4 regions of the Lysinibacillus sp. 1 U-2021 genome follow, and region 2 is predicted to be linked to each of the others. Evidence: riboswitches for the same ligand, from Rfam matches in the RefSeq annotation. Region 2 holds a riboswitch; each other region holds the start of a gene.
What was found. A riboswitch is a leader RNA that binds a small molecule or an ion and turns the genes downstream of it on or off. The one in region 2 is predicted to bind cobalamin.
Positions count from the first base shown of each region.

Region 1: linked by a shared signal. The riboswitch ahead of QH639_RS09545 (energy-coupling factor ABC transporter permease) and the one ahead of cobT (nicotinate-nucleotide--dimethylbenzimidazole phosphoribosyltransferase) in region 2 are both predicted to bind cobalamin.
Region 3: linked by a shared signal. The riboswitch ahead of QH639_RS21745 (hypothetical protein) and the one ahead of cobT (nicotinate-nucleotide--dimethylbenzimidazole phosphoribosyltransferase) in region 2 are both predicted to bind cobalamin.
Region 4: linked by a shared signal. The riboswitch ahead of QH639_RS02910 (FecCD family ABC transporter permease) and the one ahead of cobT (nicotinate-nucleotide--dimethylbenzimidazole phosphoribosyltransferase) in region 2 are both predicted to bind cobalamin.

Region 1 is NZ_CP123966.1:1,867,666-1,871,708, forward strand. It holds gene cobJ (precorrin-3B C(17)-methyltransferase) at 1-1,528, opposite strand, end outside; gene QH639_RS09540 ((2Fe-2S) ferredoxin domain-containing protein) at 1,533-1,904, opposite strand; cobalamin riboswitch at 2,051-2,232, opposite strand; cobalamin riboswitch at 2,483-2,667, shown strand; gene QH639_RS09545 (energy-coupling factor ABC transporter permease) at 2,817-3,563, shown strand; gene QH639_RS09550 (energy-coupling factor ABC transporter substrate-binding protein) at 3,567-3,839, shown strand; gene cbiQ (cobalt ECF transporter T component CbiQ) at 3,845-4,043, shown strand, end outside.
Region 2 is NZ_CP123966.1:4,354,656-4,358,698, reverse strand. It holds gene QH639_RS23245 (ABC transporter ATP-binding protein) at 1-768, shown strand, start outside; cobalamin riboswitch at 865-1,040, shown strand; gene cobT (nicotinate-nucleotide--dimethylbenzimidazole phosphoribosyltransferase) at 1,133-2,188, shown strand; gene QH639_RS23235 (trimeric intracellular cation channel family protein) at 2,240-2,845, opposite strand; gene QH639_RS23230 (methionine gamma-lyase family protein) at 3,187-4,043, shown strand, end outside.
Region 3 is NZ_CP123966.1:4,105,468-4,109,510, reverse strand. It holds gene QH639_RS21760 (YhfM domain-containing protein) at 1-23, opposite strand, end outside; gene QH639_RS21755 (PH domain-containing protein) at 134-514, shown strand; gene QH639_RS21750 (GNAT family N-acetyltransferase) at 678-1,445, opposite strand; cobalamin riboswitch at 1,659-1,842, shown strand; gene QH639_RS21745 (hypothetical protein) at 2,069-2,824, shown strand; gene QH639_RS21740 (elongation factor G) at 2,972-4,043, opposite strand, start outside.
Region 4 is NZ_CP123966.1:548,622-552,664, reverse strand. It holds gene QH639_RS02930 (sensor histidine kinase) at 1-225, shown strand, start outside; gene QH639_RS02925 (response regulator transcription factor) at 203-904, shown strand; gene QH639_RS02920 (YdhK family protein) at 946-1,515, opposite strand; gene QH639_RS02915 (biotin transporter BioY) at 1,618-2,214, opposite strand; cobalamin riboswitch at 2,369-2,556, shown strand; gene QH639_RS02910 (FecCD family ABC transporter permease) at 2,704-3,750, shown strand; gene QH639_RS02905 (heme ABC transporter ATP-binding protein) at 3,756-4,043, shown strand, end outside.

The DNA of each region.
Region 1 (4,043 bases), 2.5 Mb from region 2:
TATCTGTAATGAGTGGAATCAGTTGCTCAGGCTCCAGCCCTTCTACAACAGGCTGTGCTGCGTGTGCTGTACGACCGACTGGTTTTGCTCCAATAAAGACATCGAATTTACTTTTGCGGTAGACGATGCCAATATCATCAAATACAGCCCGATAACAGGCCATCCCACAGCCATTAAAGCCAATATTTAATGTCTTCGGTAAGGACATACCGCCTAGTTTTTCTTGTATTTCCTCTGCATATGGTATTGAATCAGCCTTTTCACCGTAGCAAAAATCACAAGCCTTCAGTGATAACACATCACCAATCGGGGCTAATAAAAACCCTACTTTCTGTAATTTCTCTGTGATCTGTTCAGGGGCAGTCGTTGGTATTTTCAAATGAATTTGATGATCTGGTGTGTATTCCATCGTCCCCTCATCCCCAACGACCTCCGCTAACGTCATCATTTGCTGGGGAGTAAAAAACTTATTGGCTACACCAGGACTTACTGCTAATTCAAAAATAGATTCTATTTTTTGCTGTACAAGCTTCGGTGTTATTTTGACTGCGCTTGTCCCTTTTACCATTGCAAGTGCCGCTGTAGCCATTTCAAGAGCTGTTTTTTTCGGCTTTGGCGTAGCGGCTATACTGGGTTTATTAAAGCGCCCTGCATTAGGATCAGCCGTAAAGTCATTTCGCGCTGTTCCTGTCTCTTGGTTCATTGCCCAAGGTTCATTTTCTTCGCGTAAACGTTGATGTGGACGTAATGGCTGTTTCTCTTCACCCAGGGTATATTTACGTTGGTAACCGCGGGGCGTAATCATCTTATTGTCATAAAAAAATGTTGACGAATTCCCGATAATGACAGTTGTCAGCATACCAATATCATGTTCTAGCATTTCTGCTAGTGTTGTCATGGTCACTTCTTGACGTTCTCGATAGGCACTTTTCACAAGCCCAACTGGTGTGTCTGGCGAACGATATTCTAAGAGTATTCGTTGAGCCTCGACAATTTGTCTTGTTCGACGTCCACTTTTAGGATTGTATAAAGCAATGACAAAGTCCGCCATTGCAGCTGCCTCGACACGCTTTGCAATTAAATTCCAAGGTGTTAGATGGTCACTCAAACTGATTGTACAAGCATCATGCATAATAGGTGCACCAAGTATGCTAGCGCATGAATTAATCGCAGAAATCCCAGGAACAATTTCTACTTCAATTCCTGTAGCTTCTGTCCAGCCTAGCTCAATTAACACCTCATAGACTAATCCTGCCATGCCATAGACGCCTGCATCACCACTCGAAATTACTGAGACGATGCTCCCTGCTTCGGCTTGACGAACGGCTTCCTGTGCACGCGACACTTCTTCTGTCATGCCTGTACTAACAATCGATTTTGTACTTACTAAATCTTGAATCAGCTCTACATAGGTTTTATAGCCTATAATCATATCACTTTGTTGTAAAGCCTCTACTGCACGTGTCGTAATATGCTTAAAATCTCCAGGTCCAAAGCCTACTACGAAAATTTTTCCTTTTTGCGCCATGTTGTTACCCCTCTTTCACCTTTTCGATCCCTTTAATGGCAGTTGTTTGAGCAGTACGCTGTAATGTACCTTCACGAAGTGTAAAGACATGTTCGTTGTATAAGGATTCATGATGTAAATCTTGTACTAGTGTTCTAGCATGCTCTGTTGATGGCACACGATACCAGTTTCCTTGAGGATAAGCGATTACCACACAAGCATCCTTGCAGCGTCCATTACAGCGCGTTCTTGTCGTATGTATTTCCTGATCGAGTGCTTGCCGCTGTATCTCATCTCGAATGGCTAAGGTAATTTCCTCCCCATCCTTTTTCATGCAGCTACTGCCATTGCAAATAAAGAGATGTGTTTTCATCCCCTCTAAATTCCAAGTTGTCATCTTCTGTCTCCCCTCATTTGCTTTTTGGAAAAAGAAAAACCTTTACTCTATAACGAAGAGTAAAGGTTTTGTAGAAGCCAAATAAAAACGAATAGAATGAAATACAGGTACCCGCTTTCGCTTCAACTTCTCCCTCCGAAAAGTTTGCATGCACAATCAAATAAGCAGGTTTCCTGACTTAAGCTTCATTTTACTGTCGCACCTTCCCAAGTTTGTACCAGTGGCTTTGCGATTTCATCAGCTATTACAGTAGCGGGGGCTGTATTGGATTTTCACCAATTTCCCTATTATCTCGAGCTATTCGAGCACTTATTGACGTTTTATATGAAATTTTTAGTAGAATTTTAAATAGAAAACTGTCTTTATCATATCTTATTATTTTAAAATTTCAATATTTCTTTAAAAATTTATGACAAATTTATCAATTTTGAATGGAACTAGGTATGAAATTTATACAATCATATAATTTGCACACAAAATTTTATCAGAATATTCACCGTTGACCTTTAATTTAAAAAATTTTATAAAAGGTATAGCATATTTATGGAAATTCATGTTACACTTTGTCGTGAAATCTCACAATTTGAATGTTTTTCGGTGCAAAGTGCTTGTCATTTTGCTTAAAAGGGAAGCCGGTTTGAGTCCGGCGCGGTCCCGCCACTGTAATAGGGAGCTTTATAGAATATGTCACTGTCCAACGGATGGGAAGACCTATAAAGCATTGAACTAGAGCCAGGAGACCTGCCGAAAAATAAGTGATCGTTTCAACCTACGAGGATAGGTGTGCGGCTTAGCAGATGAGACTGTTATTTGCTTTTTTAGCTATGCACTTTTCCACCTAAGGAGAAGTGCTTTTTTTAATTACGCACGCAATATTCTAAAAATCTATTAATTAGTTAGGAGGAAAGCTTTTTGACATTATCATGGTGGAAACTTAGTTATTTTTTACTGGCCTTTTTAATCGTGCCAAAACGTGCCTTTGCCATGCATATCATGGAAGGTTTTTTACCAATCGAATGGGCTATTTTTTGGTGGGTGATCTCTATCCCATTTATCATTCTAGGATTGCGTTCTATTCGAAAAACCATTGATGAAAATCCTGAAACAAAAATGCTTTTGGGGCTTTCAGGAGCCTTTGCCTTTGTGCTATCCGCCCTAAAAATCCCTTCAGTTACAGGTAGTTGCTCTCACCCAACTGGTGTAGGACTTGGGACAGTACTCTTTGGCCCTCTAGCAATGAGTGTAATTGGAACAATCGTTTTATTATTTCAATCTTTATTATTAGCTCATGGAGGAATTACAACTTTAGGGGCTAATGCCTTTTCTATGGCTATTGTTGGTCCTTTTATTGCTTACTTTGTCTTTAAAGGGGCTCAAAAAGTAGGGTTGTCATTTTCACTAGCCATATTCTTTGCAGCTATGCTTGGTGATTTAGGTACATACATTGTGACTTCTGTACAACTAGCACTAGCCTTTCCTTCAGAGGTTGGAGGCTTTATGGCATCCTTTACAAAGTTTGCAGGTATTTTTGCCTTAACGCAAATTCCTTTAGCAGTGAGTGAAGGAATTTTAACGGTCATTGTGATGAATTTCTTGAAAAAATACAATGTTAGCGAATTAAAAACGTTACGTGTTTTCTCAACAAAGGAGGCACATTAACAAATGAAAAAAAATTTATTGTTATTAGCAATTGTTGTGTTGTTAGCCATCATTCCCTTATTCATACAAAAAGGTGCTGAATTTGGTGGTGCTGATGGAGAAGCAGAAGCAGCTATCGGTGAAATCAATGCGGAATATGAACCATGGTTTGAAAGTCTATGGGAGCCACCAAGTGGTGAAATCGAAAGCTTATTATTCGTGCTACAGGCAGCTATAGGAGCTGGCTTTATTGGCTACTTCATCGGCTATATGCGTGGCAAACACAAAGAAGGTTAACCATTATGTTACTCATTGATAAGTATGCCTATCTGAATAAGCTAGCGTCCGTTCATCCGCTAGAAAAAATGATATTTTCACTTGGACTACTTCTCATAACGCTCATCATGAGAGATGAACGACTTTCACTCATTACATTTTTTGTAATGAGTGCTTTTATCATTTTAGGTGCAAAAATTCCGCTTGCATACTACGGCAAATTAT
Region 2 (4,043 bases):
TTAATGCAAGACAATAAATATCATCTAAAGAAATTAGAAGTACCTGACTATGTAAATTCTTCGCATCATTTTAGAAAAGATAAAATAGTATTACGGAATGTAAGCTTTACCTATACTAATGCATTATCTCCAGTTTTAGAAAATATAAATCTCCAAATACCTTTGAAGAAAATTGTATTGATTAAGGGAGAAAGCGGATCAGGTAAATCGACATTATTGAATATATTATCAGGTTTATACATTAATTATCAGGGTGAAATATTTCTATCCAATCAAAATATTAGATATATTCCTATTGATGTTTATAGAAAAAGGGTATGTTTGGTAACGCAAGAGCATTTTATAATGACAGGGACAATAAGGGAAAATTTGTTATTAGCAAAGCCGAATGCAACGGACGAAGAATTAATTCAAATTTGTAAAATGGTTAACATTTATTCATATATAGAAACGTTGGACTATAAATTTGAAACTCTTATAGGGCATAACGGGCTTGAATTATCTACTGGGCAACAGCAAAGACTTTCAATAGCAAGATCGCTTCTAAGAGATGCGGATATCTATTTGTTTGACGAGATTACTTCTGCGCTTGATAAAGACAATCAAATAAATATAGAAACATTACTTTTATATTTAAATAAAGAAAAACAAAAGACTGTTATATTGGTTACTCATCACCCTGTTTTAATAAGTGAAGCAGATAAAATTTTTGAAGTTGATAAGCATCAAGTGAATGAGAGGGATTCATTAGTTGTTACAAGCTCTTGATAAGCCTATATTGTTTGAATAGGTAGTGTTACTAAGTTAACACTCAAAAAATTTTTTCCTCTTGACACTAAAAAAGTTGTAAAGTAGATTTAACATAATTACATAAAAGCAATAGGTGCCCACTAGGGAGAATAGGGAATAAAGTGAAAAGCTTTAGCGGACCCGCCACTGTATAAGGGAATTTCATAGTGTATGCCACTAGCAAATTGCTGGGAAGGTACTATGAGGTGTTGAACTTGAGCCAGGAGACCTGCCTACATGCTTTAGAAGATATAGATGATGGAAAAGTCTGTAGTTTATTTGTCATGACAATAAACTACAGACTTTTTATTTTGTCTTAATGAGAACGAGAGGAGAAATAATCATGCAATTATTACAAGACACGATTCAAAACATTCAGGGGGCTGATATGAAAAGTATGGAGCAAGCCAGAAAGCGGATTGATGCGCTTTGTAAGCCCCCAGGTAGCTTGGGTAAACTAGAATCACTTGCCGTACAGCTCTCTGGTATAACAGGACAATTATATCCGATGGTCGACAAAAAAGTGATGATTGTCTGTGCTGCAGATCATGGTGTTTGCGAGGAAGGTGTAACCACGAATCCACAAGATGTTACGGTCTTTCAAACATTAAATTTTCCTAAGGGGGGTACAGGCGTTTGTGCGATTGCTGGCATTACCAATGCAAAGGTGGTCACAGTAGATGTTGGGGTAAAAGGAGATATTCCACTTGATGCAGGTGTCCTTATTCATAAAATTAAATATGGTACAGATAACATGGCACAAGGTCCCGCTATGACCAAACAAGAAGCCATTCAATCGATAGAAGTAGGAATCCGTGTGGCCACTGAGGAAATCATAAAAGGTGCTGATGTACTTGGGACTGGAGAAATGGGCATCGGCAATACAACACCAAGTGCTGCGATATTAGCTGTTTTGACGGGATGCAACCCTATCGAAGTAACGGGGTTTGGTGCAGGAGTAGGCCAAGGAGGCATTGCCTATAAAGCGGCAGTTATTGAAAAAGCAATTACCTTAAATAAGCCTAATCCAAATGATGTTATTGATGTTCTGGCTAAGGTTGGAGGGTTAGAGATAGGGGCGATGACAGGTATTATTCTTGGCGCAGCAGTCCATTGTAAACCCGTTGTCATTGATGGATTTATTTCGACTATAGCCGCCCTCATTGCTTATAAGCTCGAACCAAAAGTAATCGATTATATCATTCCTTCCCATGCTTCAGAGGAACCAGGGGCAAAAATTGCCGCTGCCTTACTAGGCATTGAACCAATGTTGCACATGAATATGCGTTTAGGCGAAGGTTCTGGAGCAGCCTTAGCCTTTCCTATTTTAGATGCAGCTTGCTCGATGATGAAAAACATGGTGACTTTAGAAGAATCAATGCAGTTGTTAAAAAGATAAAAACAATAAAACAGCCAATGACTTAATTTTTGGTCATTGGCTGAATGGTATTTATGCACGATTTAATTTTCGTAATGGCAAGCGCCACTTCATCATATAGGAAAGAATACGTAAAGCTGTAATTACTGCGAATAAAATATAAAGGAAAATATCCCCTGTAAAAACCTCGAAGCCGATTAACAATCCAGCAAGAGCTGCCCAAACCCCATAAACTTCATCACGGAGAACTAATGGTTTTCTTCTAGCTAATAAATCTCGTACAATTCCACCACCTGAACCTGTCAAAACAGCAGCTACAATGACTGCGCTTACTGGCATATCAAGCTTGACAGCATAGAGTGCGCCTTGAATTGCGAATGCTGATAAGCCAATCGCATCTGTGAAGTTACCCCAACGATGCCAATGTTGAATCAGATGATGGGGAAAAATAAAGAATATCGTAATCGCAGCAAGCGCTATTTGAAACATCATATCCTGTCCCCAAAGTGTTGTGACAGGTAGTCCAATGAGTAAATTTCGGATAGCTCCTCCACCAAAAGCAGTCACAATACCAAGTATATATACACCGAATAAATCGTATTCTTCTTCCATGGCAATAATTGCCCCCGAAATAGCAAAGGCAATTGTTCCTATAATACTAAAAACCTCCCAAGCCATCCCTTTCACCCCTTCTATCAATAAATAAACTTTTTTAAAAGTTAAAAGACTTTTTACGTAACAGAATCTATGAATTTAATAGCCAAAATCGGTCATTAAATACGCTTCTTGAAATGAGTCCGCACATTAGCTTAGCGTAAAATGCCCTTAGAAACAATAGGCAAGTTTTACAGGTGCACATACAAATTGATAAAATGTGATTAAAATAAAGAAAAACATTCGTCAAAAGCGTTCATATAACAGTAGTTGGTTAGGGAATTCTAGAGTGATTGAAGTCAATTTAGATAGTCAATAAATCTTACTGATTGAAATGCGAGACATTATGAAATGGAGAAGAAAGAATGACGTTTACATCAAAGTTATCAACAGAAACGCTATCGTTAGCGGAAAAAGTAGAGGAACAAGTTCGGCCTTATCATGCCAAGGTAGAAGAAATGGCGTTCTACAATCAGCAGAAGGTGCTAGCAGCTTTCAGAAAGCATCAAGTAAGTGATTATCATTTACATCCAACAAACGGCTATGGCTATGATGATGAGGGACGGGATAATCTAGAGCGTGTTTATGCAGAAGTATTTGGTGCAGAGGCAGCCATAGTTCGACCACAAATTATTTCAGGGACACATGCAATTACGCTTAGTCTATTCGGTATTTTACGTCCTGGTGATGAGCTGCTTTATATTTCTGGTCAGCCATATGATACATTGCAATCCATTGTCGATGGTGGTGAAAAAGATACAGGTTCACTGAAAGATTATAAAATCGGTTATCGACATGTGGATTTACTAGATAATCAGGTTATTGATTGGGCAGGTGTCGAGGCTGCTATTACAGCACAAACCAAAATGATCGCGATTCAGCGTTCAAAAGGCTATGCAACACGTCCATCCTTTACAATAGAAGAAATTGCAGATATGTGTGTAAAGGTACGTAAAATAGCCCCGAAAGCTGTTATTTTTGTAGATAACTGCTATGGCGAGTTTGTAGAGGCACAGGAACCTACAGAGGTCGGTGCTGACTTAATGGCAGGCTCGCTCATTAAAAATCCAGGTGGAGGCTTGGCTAAAATTGGTGGCTATATTGCTGGCCGAGCAGATTTAGTGGAGAAATGTGCCTATCGTATGACTTCTCCAGGTATTGGAGCAGAAGCGGGGGCCACATTAAATACACTAGGTGATTTTTATCAAGGATTTTTCCTGGC
Region 3 (4,043 bases), 250 kb from region 2:
AGAGACACTAAGGCAGCTATCATTATTCGCAACCACTCACCCCCTCTATAGGCTAAATAATACCACCATTTCCTGTCGTAGCTCTCACTTCTTTGTAATACATTAAATAAACGAGAGCGAAAGGGGACAGATAGTGGGCTTATTTGATGGATTGATCGGCAATGCAAGCGAGGTGAATTTAGAAAAACTACAGGAGGAGGTCCATAATTTATTAATTCCAAACGAGACAGTCAAGAACGCCTATAAAATTATTAGAGACACGTTTATTTTTACCAATAAACGATTGATCCTCATTGATAAGCAAGGAGTGACTGGCAAGAAAACAGAGTATCATTCCATTCCCTATAAAAATATCGTTCATTTTTCAGTCGAAACAGCTGGAACATTTGATTTAGATGCAGAGCTTAAAATATGGGTGTCTGGCAGTCCATTACCGATTCAAAAAAACTTCAATAAGGCGACAAATATTTATAAGGTGCAAAGCGTCTTAGCACAGTATGTTTTGGGGACGTAATGAAGATGCTAATAGTACGTGTGCACAACCCAAAGCCCGCAGATTTGCGAGGCTTTTCTGTCGTGCCAGGAAGGGGGCGGTGTAACGGATTTTAAATCGGCTTCATGATTACGGTAAGCTCGAAAATACTGTCAAGTGTAAATAAGAGCGCCTTGCCGAGACCTTATTCAAATACAATCATTTCTCCGACTTCTTTAAACCCGAAGCGTTTATAAATATTTTTTCCATCCTCTGATGCCTGTAAGACTACGGGCTTTTGCTTATCGATTGTTTGACTGAGTAGGAATTGAAACATCTCACTGCCATAACCCTTGCCCCTATACGCATCTTTTGTCATCACATCATAAATCCCATAGCTATGTTTACTGTCGATTAATAATCCCGTAGCGATAGGTACTTCCTTTATACAACCAATAAACATGCGGGCATTTGATGCTAGTTTTTCCTGTGAGAATTTATGAAAGTAAATTTCTAATGCATCTCTTTCTGCTGTTTCTCCAAATAAACTTAGAAAAACTTCCTTATATTGTAGAAGATCTTCCTTGTTACTTACTTCTGTGATGGTAAGATAATTGGAAATTCGTGGACCTGTGTGAAGTGTATGGTCAAGCTTCATCATCATATTTCGTTCAGCTTCCTGTAAATTGCAGTCTTTTATCAGTTGTAGCCAATCATCGCTTAGATAGTTGGCATCCACCCACGTGCTGAAGGGAAGTTTATTCACAATGAAATGATTAATCCTTTGTTTAAGATGATTTTCCTTATGAATTATAGGCGATTTCGCTACTAACAAATTAAATGTATCAGTTGGAATATTTGTATTGGCTATGACAAAATGAGCTTCCTCTATAATTTGTCCAGAAACGGCTCGAGTAAATAGTTTCATTTTTTCCTCTAAATTACTCGTTACTAATTGTTGACTTGTTTTCATATTTTTCATCCTTCCACTATTAGAAGTACACTATCTTTCATTATAAAGTCAATGAAAGATAAAAAATACGCAGTTCACCTTTTTTATATCCCCCTATAACTTTATTAGTAGTTTGGAAAATATTATGATATTTGACTTTAGAAAAACACTACTTTACAATTGATTTTAGTAATCTAATAGGAATGTGGAGTACACTCGATTCCTATGACAACTGAATAGCGTGTAGTAAGAGGTGTAAATTGCGTGCAATTTGCTTAAAAGGGAAGTCGGTGTGAATCCGACACTGTCCCGCAACTGTAAATGTGAGCGACTTTTCAGCAACCACTGTCAAATGACGGGAAGGAGAAAAGAAGCGATGATCATGAGTCAGGATACCTGCCTGTTACGAGTACACACCATAAACCTACGAGGAATAGGAGGTGGCATGTTGACAAAACAGAATGCTCTGTTCGTCACAGTACGTCAAACGCCCATAGTAAATGAAAGGGTTCACCATCGAACTCGTTCACACATACTTAGGGTTTGTTTGGCATTGTGTGATGAAAGAAGATAAAATGAAGGATTTCCTCAAAAGTAGGGAGTCCTTTTTGTTTTGAAAATATGTACGCAAAGGGGATGCACGTATGACAAATATTCATGTAACGACAACGTTGGAAACGCCTTATGAAGATCTGAACATTTGTAAGCAACCACGCACAGAAGTTGCCAAGAAAGCGAAAACAAGAATGGTGGTCGAGTCTCTGATCGATCAATTATTAGCAACGAAGCTGATTCGTAATGATCGCTTCTTTGAGCAAATCTTATATAATAAAGAAATTATTTGGATACAAAATGGGGATGTGGACGGTCATCTTTTAGCGAAAGCAGCCATAGCAGATGAACTAAAAACAAAGACGAATAGTTTTATGATGTACATGCCGACCAATCCGATTGTCTATGAGGTCAAAGGAGAAGCGTATCACTTAATTACGCGCATTGATTCTACACGCGCAAAGCCCAACCTCGACCGTCTATCATTGGAGCCCAAGCCTGTTTTAAGTGCCGCTCGTGTCAATGACTTATTATGCTCGATTGTCATGCGCTTTTACGAAACATATTTATATGATTTAGCATCTCATCATGACAAACTCATTGCATTTGTGCAGCAGGAATATGCCCAATTTATTGAAGCGGTGCAAGCGTTAAATGATTATCATTTCAACTGGCATCCACGTGGCAACGGTCACGAGCTTTTACTGCAATTAATTGATCATCTACAACTATTAAAAAGTCAACCTGGTAAGGTACTCATTGATTTTACGAACAAGCATGACTATGTAATAGTTGAACCCGCATATTTGTTGGACAATCCAACAAAGAAAGCTGTCGGTGCACTATAAAAACAAGCCCTCCATTTTTTGGAGGGCTTGTAATATCTTATGGCAGGGTAGAGATATATTGATGCCCAAGCAAGAAATACCCGCGCTAGAGCGATGGATACCCGCGGAAGCCGAGGAAATACCCGAAGCGAGCAGGCTCATCCCATCCTACAGGCAATGCATGGCTGCCTGTGCTTCTTGCCATGGAACCGAATATCCTTTGCCCTTAGCACAAAAGATACTAGAGGAACTATACTCAGGGTCGGCATTTCTATCGTAGCCAAACTGTGCAATCACATCCTCTGTATTATGGCACACATCATAGCCATCAAATTGGAGTGTGAGTGCACCTTTCCCATTTGTATAGGCGGCAAAGGTTGTACTGTAGCTCATTAAAGTGGCAACAGGTGCACGACCTGTTAGGATAACATCCGTTTCGGATAAAATCGGGTCATCGAACGTGCCAGCTGCTTGCTGAATATCAGTCATCATACGACCGATAAAGTCATTTGAAGCTTTCATTTTAAAGCGATAATAGGGTTCAAGTAGGACATTTTGTGCCTGCTCCAGCCCCTGACGCAGGGCACGGAAACTGGCTTCACGGAAATCTCCCCCCGATGTATGTTCATTGTGCCCGCGACCTGTTAGAAGTGTAAAATGAATATCTGTTACAGGGAAGCCTGTCAGTAGCCCATGATGGTCACGCTCAAACAGATGCTTTTCAACAAGGCGCTGATTGCCTACAGATAAATGATCGGCATGACAGGCATTGGTGAAGGTATTACCTGTTCCACGTGGATTTGGCTCCATTAATAAATGAACTTCTGCATAATGCTTGAGGGGCTCGAAATGACCATAGCCCGTTACGGTCGTCGCAATGGTTTCCATGTATAAAATTTGCGGCTCACCAAAGGAGACAGCTAATGAAAAACGCGTCATTAATACCTCTGTCAGGACCTCCAATTGAATGGCACCCATAATATGCACATGGATTTCCTGAAATTTTTCCTGCCAGACCACACGCAAGGACGGCTCTTCTGCTTCGAGTAACCGGAAAATCTGTAGCACTTCCTTGATATGCTGATCACCCTCATATTGAACCTTTGCCTGTAAGGTTGGGACAAGCTCATAGGGCTGTGATAGCATCGTTGTACCGATTCGATCCCCAATGTTTGCCTGGCTCAGTCCTTTGACAGCGAAAATTTCTCCTGCCTCTACCTGTTGAACGGTCTCAAAGCGA
Region 4 (4,043 bases), 1.2 Mb from region 2:
GGAATTCCAAAGAAGGATTTACCGTATATTTTTGATCGGTTTTATCGAGTGGAAAAATCACGTAGTCGTGCATTAGGTGGATCTGGACTTGGGCTTGCTATTGTCAAGGAGCTTGTACAAGCACATGGGGGAGAAATAAAGGTTAGAAGTGAAATAAATAAAGGGACTACTTTTGAATTGTCATTTAAAGGAGTAGAAACGAATGAAAACGATTTTATGCATTGATGATGAACCAAGAATGTTAGATTTATTAACCCTTTATTTGGAACCACTATTTATTTGTAAAGCAATGTCTTCTATACAAGAGGCATTGGATTTTTTAGAAGAAGAGCATGTGGATTTAGTTCTTTTGGATATTATGATGCCAGAGATGGATGGGTGGCAGGTTTGCCAGGAAATTAGGAAGTTTTGGGATGTTCCTATCATTATGCTTACTGCAAAAGGAGAACACGCTGATATTGTAAAAGGTTTAAACCTTGGTGCAGATGACTACATTTTAAAGCCTTTTGATGAGGAAGAGTTGTTAGCACGCATACATGCTGTATTAAGAAGAACGATATCTGAAGACAAAGTGATTAACTTTGAAGGGCTTTGTTTAGATAGAGAGTCCTTTGAAGTATATTTTCAACATAAGGCAATTCCATTAACACCAAAGGAATTTGCCATGCTCGCCCTATTTTTAGATTATCAAAATAGAGCATTTTCTAGAGAACACCTTATCCATGCCGTTTGGGGATTTGATGTAACGATTGAAGATCGTACCATCGATTCACATGTACGTAATTTACGAGAAAAATTAAGAAAAAGTGGTTTTCCGGCGGATGATTACTTGCAAACCGTTTGGGGCATCGGCTATAAATGGCATAAGTCTGCAAAGAGAAAGCAAATGGAACATAAAAGCTAGAAATTAACCTCTACCAGAATTGAAGGTAGAGGTTATTTCTATTATTTTGAACTAAGCTCTTCTTCTGTTACCCATTTATGATTTGTTACAGCTTCACCACTTGTAGTGGAAGTATAATCAACCATATATACAGTTGTTTGCACAGCCTCGTCAATAAGGACAGTCGCATTTTCCATACCTTCCATATGTGTTGCGTCCGTTTTTACTTCTGTTCCAGGTGCCAGTGGTGCTTCTTGTGGGTCAATTAATTCTTCATGAATTATCCACTTATGCTTTTCTATTCGCTTTCCACCAGATGTAGGCTCATAGGAAATAACATAGGCAGTTGTACGATAGGCTCCTACTATTGTTGCTTCGGCTCCTTTCATACCTTCCATATGTCCATCTGTAATAATGGCTGTGCCCCCTACAGGAAATTTCGGGTTTTCAGCATTTTTTAACGTTACTGGTACATGGCCAGAACTTGAATGGTTCATTGTAGAATGATCCATTTTTTCAGCAGTTTCATTAGAAGTGGACGCAGGTTTTGTTTGCTCCTCTGTACAAGCCGTTAAACTAATTAGAGTGACCACTGATAATAGTCCGACTGACCATCTTTTATTGAATTTCATATGATATCCTCCTCATTATTTGCTCTTAAGGTAGCAAATAAATGTGCAGAAACGATGGATATGACCTATGAAAAATATCTAGCACAAGTAGGGGGAGATATACTATTGAATGGGCATAATCTTCAATGTTTTTTGTAATCTATAGGCGAAGATACCAGCAAAAATAGCTAAAATAATATCTTTTGGTAGTGGAGGAATCATCCAAAGCCAAGCGAGCTTATATGAAAAATTCTCTGGCGCACTTGCCCAAAGCTTATAGGCAAAAAACATCCAATTTGTTCCTATCAAATAATTTATAGCCGTTGCTACCAAAGCAGCTACGATAAAACTTTTCTTTGTCCCGCTTCGTTCTACGATCAATCCTGCAACAAATGCAGCTAATATAAATGTAATAATAAACCCAAAGGTAGGGCTTAAAATTTGGCCAATTCCACCACCGAAACGAGCAAAGACAGGGGCTCCTGCCAATCCTACGCACATATAAATTGTGCAGGCGAGCGCACCTTTTCTACTACCAAGAATAAGCCCTGCTAAAATTGCAAAGAAGGTTTGAAGCGTAATGGGTACACCACCAACTACCATAAAAGGTGCAAAGGAAGTGATATTAGCACCCACCATCATTAGCGTTGAAAATAACCCAATGTAGGTAATGTCAACAGTTCTTAACTTATGGTGACTATGTTGTGTAACAGTTGCCATGAATTTCACCTCGCTTTATAAGTTATTACTGCTAGTGTAAAAAACGAATGTATTTGTGTCAACCTTATTGTTTATTTAAGTTAACTCAATTGCTGAATTAAATTGAAGTAGACTATCTATCTATAAAAATGTATGATAGAACCGTCACCATTTTATAACTTCAAATACTATTGGTGTGACATTTTTAAATGTCACTTAAAAGGGAAGTCGGTGGAAGTCCGACGCTGTCCCGCAACTGTAACGAGGAATCCTATAATATGATTTGCCACTGTTTAAGAATGGGAAGGCAATTATAGGATAGTGAATCGAAGCCAGGAGACCTGCCATTTAGTAATACCTGTAATGCCCACGAGGATGCAAGCAATACGGACAATAGCTGGATATTTTTCTGACTTTGTTTAATCTAGGGTATTTCTATGCGCATTTTCGCATGGGATACCTTTTTTTATTGCTTCATTCATCAATATATTCAGTAGGAGTTTAAAACAGATGAATAAAAAATTTATGTTATTTTCCTTCGTACTTTTCATGGTATTAATTGTTTCAATGACCTTTGCTGTAATGGTTGGCTCAGTTTCAGTTACACCGCTATATGTATGGAAAGTTATTCTTTCTAAAATTCCTTTTATACAAAATTCGATCGAGCAAGATTGGAGTCGCTCTCAGGAAATCATCATCTGGCAAATAAGAGCACCTCGTGTTTTGCTAGCAGCGATAGTAGGAGCGGGGTTAGCTATTGCAGGGGCAGCCATTCAGGCACTAGTACGTAATTCTATTGCAGACCCGTATATTCTAGGGATTTCTTCAGGGGCAGCTGTCGGCGCTACTTCTGTGATTATTTTAGGAGCCTTTTCATTTTTAGGTATTTACGCTCTTTCAGTATCCGCATTCCTTGGTTCATTACTTGCCATTGCACTTGTCTTTTTCTTATCACGTGTTGGGGGACGTGTCTCTATTTTCCGCTTGCTATTGGCAGGCATGGCTGTGTCCTTTATCTTAACGGCTATCTCTAACTTTATTTTAATGATGTCAAAGCAAGAAGGGGCCTTAAAGGCTGTTATGTTTTGGATGCTAGGTAGTTTAGCTGGAGCCAAATGGAATAATATTGTGATTCCAGCTTTCGTATTCTTTATTGTATTTGGGCTACTGTGGCTACACTATCGCAATTTAAATTTATTATTACTAGGAGAAGAGGCGGCAGTGACATTAGGCGTTAATCTTCAGCAATTCCGTATTCAGTTAATACTACTAGTATCTCTATTAACAGGTGTGCTTGTCGCAGTTAGTGGTTCTATAGGATTTGTGGGATTAATTATTCCCCATATTGTGCGTTTAATTGTGGGCTCAAACTATAAATACGTAATACCTATCAGTGCTTTAATAGGTGGAATATTCTTAGTGTGGGCAGATGCCTTTGCTCGAATTATTATTGCTCCTCAGGAAATGCCAATTGGTATTATTACAGCTTTTTGTGGAGGACCATTTTTCATTTGGCTTCTCCGTCGTAACAACTATTCTTTCGGTGAAGGAGATTAACTTCCATGACATTAGAAGCGAAACAAATATCATTCTCCATTTACGATCAGCGTATACTGCATGATGTAAGCATTCAAATAAAAGAAAAGCAATTTGTTGGATTAATTGGTCCTAATGGGAGCGGAAAATCAACATTGTTAAAAAATATGTATCGTCTCCTAAAACCTGAAAGTGGATCGGTAGTATTAAATGAGCAAGATATATTAAAGCAATCAAGTAAAGCAATTGCGAAAAATTTGGCTGTTGTAAGCCAAGAGACACCCGTATTATTTGATTTCACTGTGCATGATTTA